Linked DNA regions of Polyangium mundeleinium. The protein of the gene in region 1 interacts with the protein of each later gene in a pairwise test. Links are inferred from orthologs where the notes say so. Each region holds a gene or a part of one and is shown on either strand. Other genes may lie near its edges.

What was found. The genes of interacting proteins can lie anywhere in the genome.
Region 2: the proteins of ftsA (region 1) and POL67_RS31440 interact in binary tests that used the Escherichia coli proteins (3 or more experiments, as listed by UniProt). The link is inferred for Polyangium mundeleinium from one-to-one orthologs.

The regions. Positions count from the first base shown.
Region 1 is NZ_JAQNDO010000001.1:2,305,754-2,308,881, forward strand. What follows is about bases 272-3,128. They hold ftsA (cell division protein FtsA), read left to right. Parts: upstream 272-968; coding sequence 969-2,288; downstream 2,289-3,128. Other genes in these bases: POL67_RS09305 (cell division protein FtsQ/DivIB), read left to right, coding at 272-856; ftsZ (cell division protein FtsZ), read left to right, coding at 2,452-3,128. Outside these bases: more of POL67_RS09305, read left to right, coding at 1-271. UniProt on the Escherichia coli protein: Essential cell division protein that assists in the assembly of the Z ring. May serve as the principal membrane anchor for the Z ring.
Region 2 is NZ_JAQNDO010000001.1:7,897,785-7,903,828, forward strand. Bases 2,311-5,287 are described here. They hold POL67_RS31440 (rod shape-determining protein), read right to left. Parts: upstream 4,328-5,287; coding sequence 3,293-4,327; downstream 2,311-3,292. Other genes in these bases: mreC (rod shape-determining protein MreC), read right to left, coding at 2,311-3,169; rpmG (50S ribosomal protein L33), read right to left, coding at 4,549-4,710; POL67_RS31450 (RNA recognition motif domain-containing protein), read right to left, coding at 4,950-5,287. Outside these bases: mrdA (penicillin-binding protein 2), read right to left, coding at 1-1,733; POL67_RS31430 (hypothetical protein), read right to left, coding at 1,730-2,257; more of mreC, read right to left, coding at 2,282-2,310; more of POL67_RS31450, read right to left, coding at 5,288-5,867. UniProt on the Escherichia coli protein: Forms membrane-associated dynamic filaments that are essential for cell shape determination. Acts by regulating cell wall synthesis and cell elongation, and thus cell shape.

The DNA of each region.
Region 1 (3,128 bases):
AAACCCCGAGCCCCAGCACGACTCGCCGCCGCCGCCCGGGGCCACGACGAGCACGATCCGCCCGCCGAAGCCCAAGGCGAAGCCGCGCCTTTCGCTCCCGCGGCCGAAGCTTCCGCGCGCGCTCTCGTTGTTCCTCGGCGTGATGGTGGTCCTCTCGGCCTCGGTCGCGGTGGCCTGGGGCGCGCGCCGGTACATCATGACGAGCCCGCGCTTCGCGATTCGCACGGTGCTCGTCGACGGAAACCGCCGTTTGCCGGCCGAGCAGGTCGCCGGCGCGGGCGGCGTCACCGTGGGCCGCAACATCTTCGAGCTCGACCTGGAGACGGCGGGCGCCACGATCACCACCGAGCCCTGGGTCGAAAAGGCCCAGGTGACGCGCACGCTCCCGTCGACCGTGCGCATCACGGTCGTCGAGCGTGAGGCCTGGGCCGTGGCCACGATCGGCGGCGAGCTCTACCTCGTCACGCGCGACGGCGACCCGTTCAAGCGTGTCGCCGACGGGGACCCGATCGACCTGCCCGTCGTGACCGGCATCACGCCCGAAAAGGTCGCCGCGGACCGTCCCGGCGTGGTCAACGCGCTGCGGCGTGCGCTCGACGTGGTCGAGGACATGGATCGGGCGGGCATCAGCAAGCGCTACCCGATCCAGGAGGTCCACCTCGAGCGCGACGGCACGATCGTCATGACGATCGGCAAGGACGCGATCTCGCTTTACCTGGGCCAGACGAGGTTTCGCGAGAAGATCGAGCAGGCCGCGCGCGTTCTGATGGAGCTCGCCAAGCGCAAGGCGAATCCCGCGGTGATCTTCCTGGACAACGAAGCACACCCCGAGCGGGTCGTCGTGAGGATGCGATGATCCGCCGCGTCTCGTGCTCGTTGTCGTTCTCGAAATTTGGCCAGCCCCCGCTCGCCATGTCAGCGTCGCCCTGCTTCGCGAGGCGCACGGCCTCCGTATCGGGTGGATGCGAATGAAGAGCAGGATGGAGCAGAGCGAGATTGTCGTTGGTCTCGACATCGGGACGACGAAGGTGTCTGCCGTCGTCGGCGAGGTCGACGCCGATGGGATCACCATCCTCGGCGTGGGCAACGTCCCGTGCCGCGGGCTGCGAAAAGGCATCGTGGCGAACATCGACTGGACGGTCCGGTCGATCGCGGAGGCCATCGAGGCCGCGCAGACGATGGCCGGCGTCGAGATTCGCACGGTGTATGCAGGCGTCGCCGGCAACCACATCCGCGGCCAGTCCTCGGACGGCGTGGTCGCGGTGGGCGGCGGCGAGGTGACGGACGTCGACGTGACACGTGTCCTCGAAGGCGCGCGTGCCATTCCGATCGACGCCGATCGGCAGATCCTGCACGCCTTGCCGCGCGAGTTCACCGTCGACAACCAGGACGGTATTCGTGATCCCGTGGGAATGAGCGGCGTTCGCCTCGGCGTGAAGGTGAACCTCATCACGGCCGCGACGTCTTGCGTGCAAAACGTGGTCCGTTGCGCGGAGCGCTGCGGATTGACCGTGGCGGACGTGGTCCTCGAGCCGCTCGCGAGCGCCGAAGCCGTTCTCTCCGAGGACGAAAAAGAGATCGGCGTCGCCGTGATCGATATCGGCGGCGGTACGACGGATTTGCTGATTTACGTGGACGGCGGAATCGCGCATGCGAGCGTTATTCCGGCGGGCGGAAACAACGTGACGGCGGATCTCGCGGCGGGCCTGCGCACGCCGATGGCCGAGGCGGAACGGCTGAAGCGCAATTTCGGCTGCGCGCTCGGGCGGATGGTCGCGGACGACGAGGAGGTCGAGGTGCCGGGCGTCGGTGGGCATCCGCCGCGCAAGGTGCCCCGTCGGGTGCTTTCGGACATCATCGAGCCGCGGATCGAGGAGATCTTCGCGGTGATCCGCAAGCGCATCGAGGATGCGGGCCTGCTCGATCAGCTCGCGGCGGGCGCGGTTCTCACGGGCGGCGCGGTGCTCATGGAAGGCATGAGCGAATTCGCCGAGGAGATCCTGGGTATGCCGGTTCGTCTCGGCGTACCGGTCGGGATGCGTGGAATCACGCAGCTCGTGGCGGGCCCGCAATATGCAACGGGCGTGGGGTTGCTCCACTACGGAGCGAACCAGCTCCGCGAGGCGCGCGAGCCGCGCGTCGTCGTGGAGTCGCAGCCTCCGCCGCGCCAGACCGCGCCGCGCGTGACGGCGCCTTCGAGGCCGGATCGACGAGAGCTCTCCGAGGAGACGGTCGTCGAAAAACGGCAAGGCGGTCGGTTCTGGAATTGGTTGCGCGCAGCTTTCTGAGCTGACGCACGAGGGTAAATTTCGTAAAACGAAGTCGAGATAGCGAAGCGTGAGTGATTGATAGGCGGTTTCATGGGGGAGAGGCACCCCATGGAGTCGCCCTGGGAGCAGGCGAGGCTCCCTTGGCCCCGAGCGGCCGGAAAGAATTCCCGGGAGGCGTTTCATGAGTTTCTCCATCGAGTTTGCCGACGAGCACGCGGGTTACGACGCCCGTATCAAGGTCATCGGCTGTGGCGGGTCGGGCGGCAATGCCGTCAACACGATGATCAACTTCGGCCTCGAAGGGGTCGAGTTCCAGGTCGTGAACACCGACGCCCAGGCGTTGTCGGCGAGCATCGCGCCGATCAAGGTGCACATCGGCTCGAACGTCACCCGTGGCCTCGGCGCAGGCGCCGATCCCGAGAAGGGCCGCAAAGCGGCGCTCGAGGACGTGCAACGCCTGAAGGAGCTCATCCAGGGCGCCGACATGGTCTTCGTGACCGCCGGCATGGGCGGCGGCACCGGCACGGGCGCGGCGCCGGTGATCGCGCAGCTCGCTCGCGAGGAAGGTTGCCTCACCGTCGGCGTCGTGACGAAGCCCTTCTTCTTCGAGGGCAAGCAGCGCGCGCGTCGCGCCGAGCTCGGCCTCGCCATGCTCTCCGAGCACGTCGACACGCTCATCACGATCCCGAACCAGAAGCTCCTGACGCTCGGCGACGAGGAGCTCTCCTTCGTGGACGCCTTCCGCAAAGCCGACGAGGTGCTCTACCAGGCCATCAAGGGCATCAGCGACCTCATCACGCAGAACGGCATCGTCAACGTCGACTTCGCCGACGTGAAGACGGTCATGAGCAACATGGG
Region 2 (6,044 bases), 5.6 Mb from region 1 along the record:
GCGTGCTCGCGGTTGAAGTACCACACGCGCTCGGCCTCGGCGCCGCGCGCGAGCTTGTGCGAGACCTGCGCGGTGCCCGTCTTGCCCGCCATGTCGACGCCGAGCACGCGTGCCTTGAAGGCGGTGCCCGCCTCGGAGTTCACGCCCGCGTAGAGCGCCTTCTGCACGAGCGAGAGGTTCTCGGGGCTCACGTCGATCTGCCGCCGCACGCGCGGCGCGAACTCCTGCACCACCGTGCCCGCGCTCGTCTCGACCGCGCGCACGATCTGCGGCTGGTAGAGCGTGCCGCCGTTGGCGAGCGCCGCGTACGCGAGCGCGAGCTGGAGGACGGTCACCGTCGTCGCGCCCTGCCCAATCGCCGCGTTGAGGCCAAAGCCGAGCCGGAACTGGCCCTTGTTGCGCAGGGTCATCCAGGCGCGCGTCGGCATGCGCCCCGCCGCCTCCGCGTTCACGCCGAGACCCGTCCTCGCGCCGAGGCCGAAGCGCTGCCCCATCTCGGCGATGACGTCCATGCCCACGCCGAGCTCGGCCGCGAGGCGGTAGAAGTAGACGTTGCACGACTCCGCGATCGCCTTGTGCAGATCCACCGGTCCGTGGACGTGCGTGCACCGGAACGGGCGCTTGCCGAAGGTGAGCCCGCCGCGGCAGTTCGTCGCCGCGCGAGGATCGATGAGCCCCTTCTCCAGCGCGGCGAGCGCCGTGAAGGGCTTGAACGTCGAGCCCGGCGGGTACGCGCCAGAGATCGTCTTGTCCAGCGCGGGCTTGAGCGGGTCCGAGTAGAGCCTGCGGAACGCGTCGCGGATGACCTGCTTGCCCGATCCGCCCGAGAGCGCGTTCGGGTCGTAGCTCGGCTTCGAGTAGAGGCCGATGATGCGACCCGTGCGCACGTCGATGAGCGCGACGCCGCCCGCGAGCTCAGGGCGCATCGCCTTCTCGATCGCGCGCTGGATGTCGGCGTCGAGCGTGAGCCGCAGATCGCGACCCGGGATCGGATCGACGCGCCGCGGATCCTCGATGATCCCCTCACCGCCCGGCCTTCGCCGTCCCCTCGCGTCGACGAGCACCTTCTCCCAGCCGCGCGTGCCGCGCAGGTAGCTCTCCCACGCGCGCTCGATGCCCGTCGCGCCGACACGATCGCCCTCGACGTAGCCCGCGCTGCGGAGCTGGTTCAGCTTCTCCGCGTCGACCTCGACCATGTAGCCGAGCGCGTGCGCGCCGACCTCTTCGTACGGGTAATAGCGGACCGGCACGGGCACGACGTCGACCGCGGGAAGCTCCGCGTCATGTGTGCGCAGCGTGGCCACGGCGTCGCGCGAGATGTCTTCCTTCAGCAGGATCTGCTGGCTCTTCCGGGGCCCATCGCTCGCGCGAAGCGTGGTGAGCAGCGCTTCGAGCCGCGCGCGCTCGTCCACGCCGACCCCGAGGTACTCGACGAGCTTCGGCCAGACGACCTGCATGTCGATCCTCTCGGGGACGACGTAGAGGTTGTACGAGGGCCGGCTCGCCGCGAGGATCTTGCCGCTCCGATCGCGGATGAGGCCACGCGTCGTCGCGAGCGTGACGCGACGGACGATGTTCTCGCGGGCGATCGCTTTGTTGTCGTCGCCCTCGATGATCTGGAGCAGGAACAGGCGCCCGATGAGGATGAGCTGGAGCACCACCATCGCGAGCGCGATCCAGCGGAAGCGGCGCCTGAACTCGCTGACGTCGGAGCGCTGAACGACGAGGCTCATCGCTGACCTCCTTCCCCGGGTCTCGGCACGTTGATGGTCGCTTGATGCACGCGCTCGGCGAGGCTGAAGACGAGTGGCGCGAAGATCGCTGTGCCGATCGCGTGCGGCGCGACGAGCGTCGCCAGCGCGCGCGGCCTCGCCGTGTCGGTCCCGAAGATCGCCGTCAGCACGATGATGAGCACGCCTTCGAGCAGCGCGAAGGCGAAGGCGAGCGCGACCTTGGTGAGGAGCGTCTGCGCGGCGAGGCGCACGCCCGCGGCGCGCGCGACGACGAACGTGGCGACCGTGATGAAGGTGAACAGACCGATGGGCGCGGCCGAAAACAGATCGAGCAGGTAGCCGAGCAAGAACGCGAGCGCCGCGCCGCGGGCGATCGAGTACTCGTGCACGCCCATGAACACCACGAGCGGCAGGAGCAGGCTCGGCGTGATCCCCGCGATCTGCAGCCGCCCGATCAGCCGGTAGAGGTTCGACTGGATGACGAGAAGGGCGATGCCGACAGCGAGAAATGCGGTGTTTCGCATCGTCCTCTCTCCTCCCCTCCGACCTTACCGCCGCGGCGTGGAAGAGCCAGCCGCGCCTGGCGTGGGCGCCTGGGGCTGGGCCTCCTCCGGAGGCGCGGAGGTGACGATGAGCACCTCTTCGAGCCGCGAGAAATCCACGGCAGGCGTCGCGTAGACCTGCTGGTAGATGCCGAAGTCCCGCTTCACGACCTGCGTCACCTTGCCGACGGGAATGCCCTTCGGATACCGCTTCCCGACGCCGCTCGTGACGAGCAGATCGCCGACCTCCACCTCGTCGGTGCGCTGCACGTACTCCACGCTGCAGAGGTACTTCGCCTCGTCGCCCGTCCCGCGGACGAACCCACGCGCGCCCGTCCGCTGCACGACGACGTCGACGCCGCTGCCCGCGTCGACGATGAGCCGCACGTCGATCGTGTCGCCCGAGACCTTGAGCGTCGTGCCCACGACGCCGTCGGGCGAGATCACGGGCTGGCTCGGCCTGACGTCGTTCGATTCGCTGTCGAGGGTGACGCGCGCGACGCGGAAGAACTCGTTCGTGTTCTTGCCCGTGACCACCGCGCTCACGACGTCGGTGCGGACGCTCGTGCGCAGATCGAGCAGGCGCCGGAGCCTCCGGTTCTCCTCTTCGAGCGACTCGAGCTTGCGCACACGCTCGCGGAGGCGCGCGTTCTGTGAGGCGATGCGCGCGTTGTCCTCCTTGACGTCGACCAGGTAGATGTAGTCGCCCCAGATGTTCGAGAGCCCGCGCGCGAGCGTCGCCGCGGCGTACTGGAGGGGCGTGGCGATCCGGACGATCACCTTGTCGGCGCCCGTGACCTTCCCGGGATCACGCATGCTGGCCCGGAGGAACCAGAACGGCACCGCCAGGGCGAGCAGGACGATGGCCAGGTCGCGGTATCGCTTGAAGTTCATGCGTCGAGCGGCGAGGCCGCCGGGAAAGCGGCTCGGATCACGCGGGAGAGGTCCCCGCTCTTCCCTCGATGCCACGAGAGACGCGCGGACGCTACCTGCACACGCGCTCCGGTCAACAGGCTGTCAGCTGATCGTGACTTCCTTCAGCAGCTCGAGGTGATCGAGCGCTTTTCCGCTACCCAGCACGACGGCGCTGATCGGATCGTCACAAACCATCACCGGCAGGCCCGTCTCTTCGCGGAGCAGCACGTCGAGATTTTTCAGGAGGGAACCGCCGCCGGTGAGGACGATCCCCTTGTCCACGATGTCCGCCGCGAGCTCAGGGGGCGTGCGCTCCAGCGCGACGAGCACGGCGTCGACGATCGCGTTCGTTGGTTCTGCAAGTGATTCGCGGATCTCGTCGGAGTTCACGACCACGGTCTTCGGGATGCCCGCGACCATGTCGCGCCCCTTGACCTCCATCGTGAGCTGCTGCTCGAGCGGGTACGCGTTGCCGATCGTGATCTTGATCCGCTCGGCCGTCTGCTCGCCGATGGCCATGTTGTACTTGCGCTTCATGTACGCCATGATGGACTCGTCCATCTTGTCGCCGCCGACGCGCACGCTCTGGGAGTAGACGATGCCGGCGAGGGAGATGACCGCGACCTCCGTCGTGCCGCCGCCGATGTCGACCACCATGTTGCCCGAGGGCTCGGTGATCGGAAGGCCCGCGCCGATGGCCGCCGCCATGGGCTCCTCGATGAGGTACACCTCGCGCGCGCCCGCGCCCTCCGCGCTCTCTTTCACCGCGCGTTTCTCGACCTCGGTGATGCCGAAGGGCACGCAGATGATGATGCGCGGCTTGACGAGCGTGCGGCGGTTGTGCGCGCGGGCGATGAAGTACCGCAGCATCGCCTCGGTGATCTCGAAGTCGGCGATGACGCCGTCGCGCAACGGCCTCACGGCTTGGATGTTCCCGGGCGTGCGCCCGAGCATCTCCTTCGCCTCACGGCCGACCGCGAGCACCTTCTTGCCGCCGCGGTTGTCGCGCTGCACGGCCACCACGGAAGGCTCGCAAGAGACGATGCCCTTGCCCTTCACGTAGATGAGCGTCGTGGCGGTGCCGAGATCGATCGCGAGATCGTTCGAGAACAGGCCGTAGAGCCAGTCGAAGATCATCGCATCGCCCTTGAAGCTTGGGGTCCGGTCCGCCCGAGACGTGCATTCATGCCGCACGGGCAGGCGGCGGTCCTATCATCCATGGTGGGTGGTCGCAACGAGAGCACCTGCTCAGGTCGGGCACACCCGTTCAGCAGCAAGCACGGGTGAACCCATGGCCATGCCATGGATCCACCCGTCAATCACGTTCGCACATGCACAGGCAGATCCGAGAAGGCCGATCAGCCCTTCGAGATCTTGCCTTCCTTGTGCTCGTAGTGCTTGCGGCACACCGGACAGAACTTCTTGATGACGAACTTGTCCGACATCGTCCGCTTGTTCTTCGTCGTGTGGTAGTTCGCCCGGCTGCAATTGCCGCACGTCAGCTTGATGATGTCGCGCATGGCTCTCTCCTGAAACTCACCGGTTTCGCGCCGGCTCGGTCACGGGCACGCTCACGTGCGAGCGCGCTGCGAAACGCCGCTCTCCACAACCCCGCCGCGACGGGGGGGCCCGAAGGAGGGCGGTAACCTACGGAATTTCCCGCCGCTGTCAACGTCGGCGAGCACGACCTTCGGCAAAGATCGCAAACGAGCCGTGACGGGCGAGCTCGAGCCGATGCTCGGACGCTCGCCCAGCCCGATCACTCGTCGTCTTTTCCGCCGTCCCTCCAGTCGTCGTCGCGGCCCCAGTTCTTGTTGTTGGAGCGACGTCCACCACCACCGCCCCCCGGGCCGTCCCCGTCGTGACCGGCACCGCCGCCACGACGACGACGATCGTCGAACGTCTTGCGTTGCGGAGGCGGAGGAGGCGCGGGAGCGTAGCCGCCCGGCCCACCACCACCGCCGCCATAGCCGCCGCCGCCGCCGCCGCCGCCGCCGCCGCCGCCATAACCGCCGCCGCCGCCGGCGTAACCGCCGCCGCCGGGACGCTCGGCGCCAGCCGGACGTTCGCCCTTGGGATGCGCAAGGTTGACGACGAGCCGACGGCCACGCACGTCCACGCCGCGCAGCGCTTCGATCGCGCCCTTCGCCGCCTCGGCGCTCGCCATCGTGACGAAGCCGAAGCCGCGCTTGCGTCCGTCTGCGTCCATCGGCAAGTGCACACGCACGACGGGGCCTCCGCCAGCCGAGGTGATCATCGACTCGACCTCCTCGATGCTTGCGTCGTACGGGAGGTTGCCGACGTAGAGAGTGCGGTCAGGCGCTGCCGCAGCAGGCCCACCGCCGCCCATGCCACCACCTCCACCACCCATCGGCCGCGGGCCGCCCATGCCGCCCACGCCACCTTCACGGCGCGGTGGCTCGGCCTGGAAGGGCCGCACGGAGATCGACTTGCCGCCCTGGAACGAGCCGTCCAGCGACTCGCGAGCGGCATTCGCCTCCTCGCTCGTCGCGAGCGTCACGAACCCGAAACCGCGCGGCCGACCCGTCGCGCGATCCTTCGGAAGGCTCACTTCGACGACGTTGCCGCCTGTCGCCTCGAAGAGCCCACGGAGAACATCTTCGGTAATGGAGTCGGGCAGTCCTGCAACGAACAACTTACGAGAATCTTCAGCCATCGAAAAACCTGCGCACCATCGATCCTAGCGCCTCGCCTTCGAGGCTCGCGCCCTCTTGCTCGCCTCGAACGCTCTCCCTGAGAGGCGCGTCTCGCATCACGATGGCGAGGAGCGTACCTCCTGGGACGAGCTACAGCCCACGATATATGGCCCACTTCCCGCGTCAAGGGAGCCTCT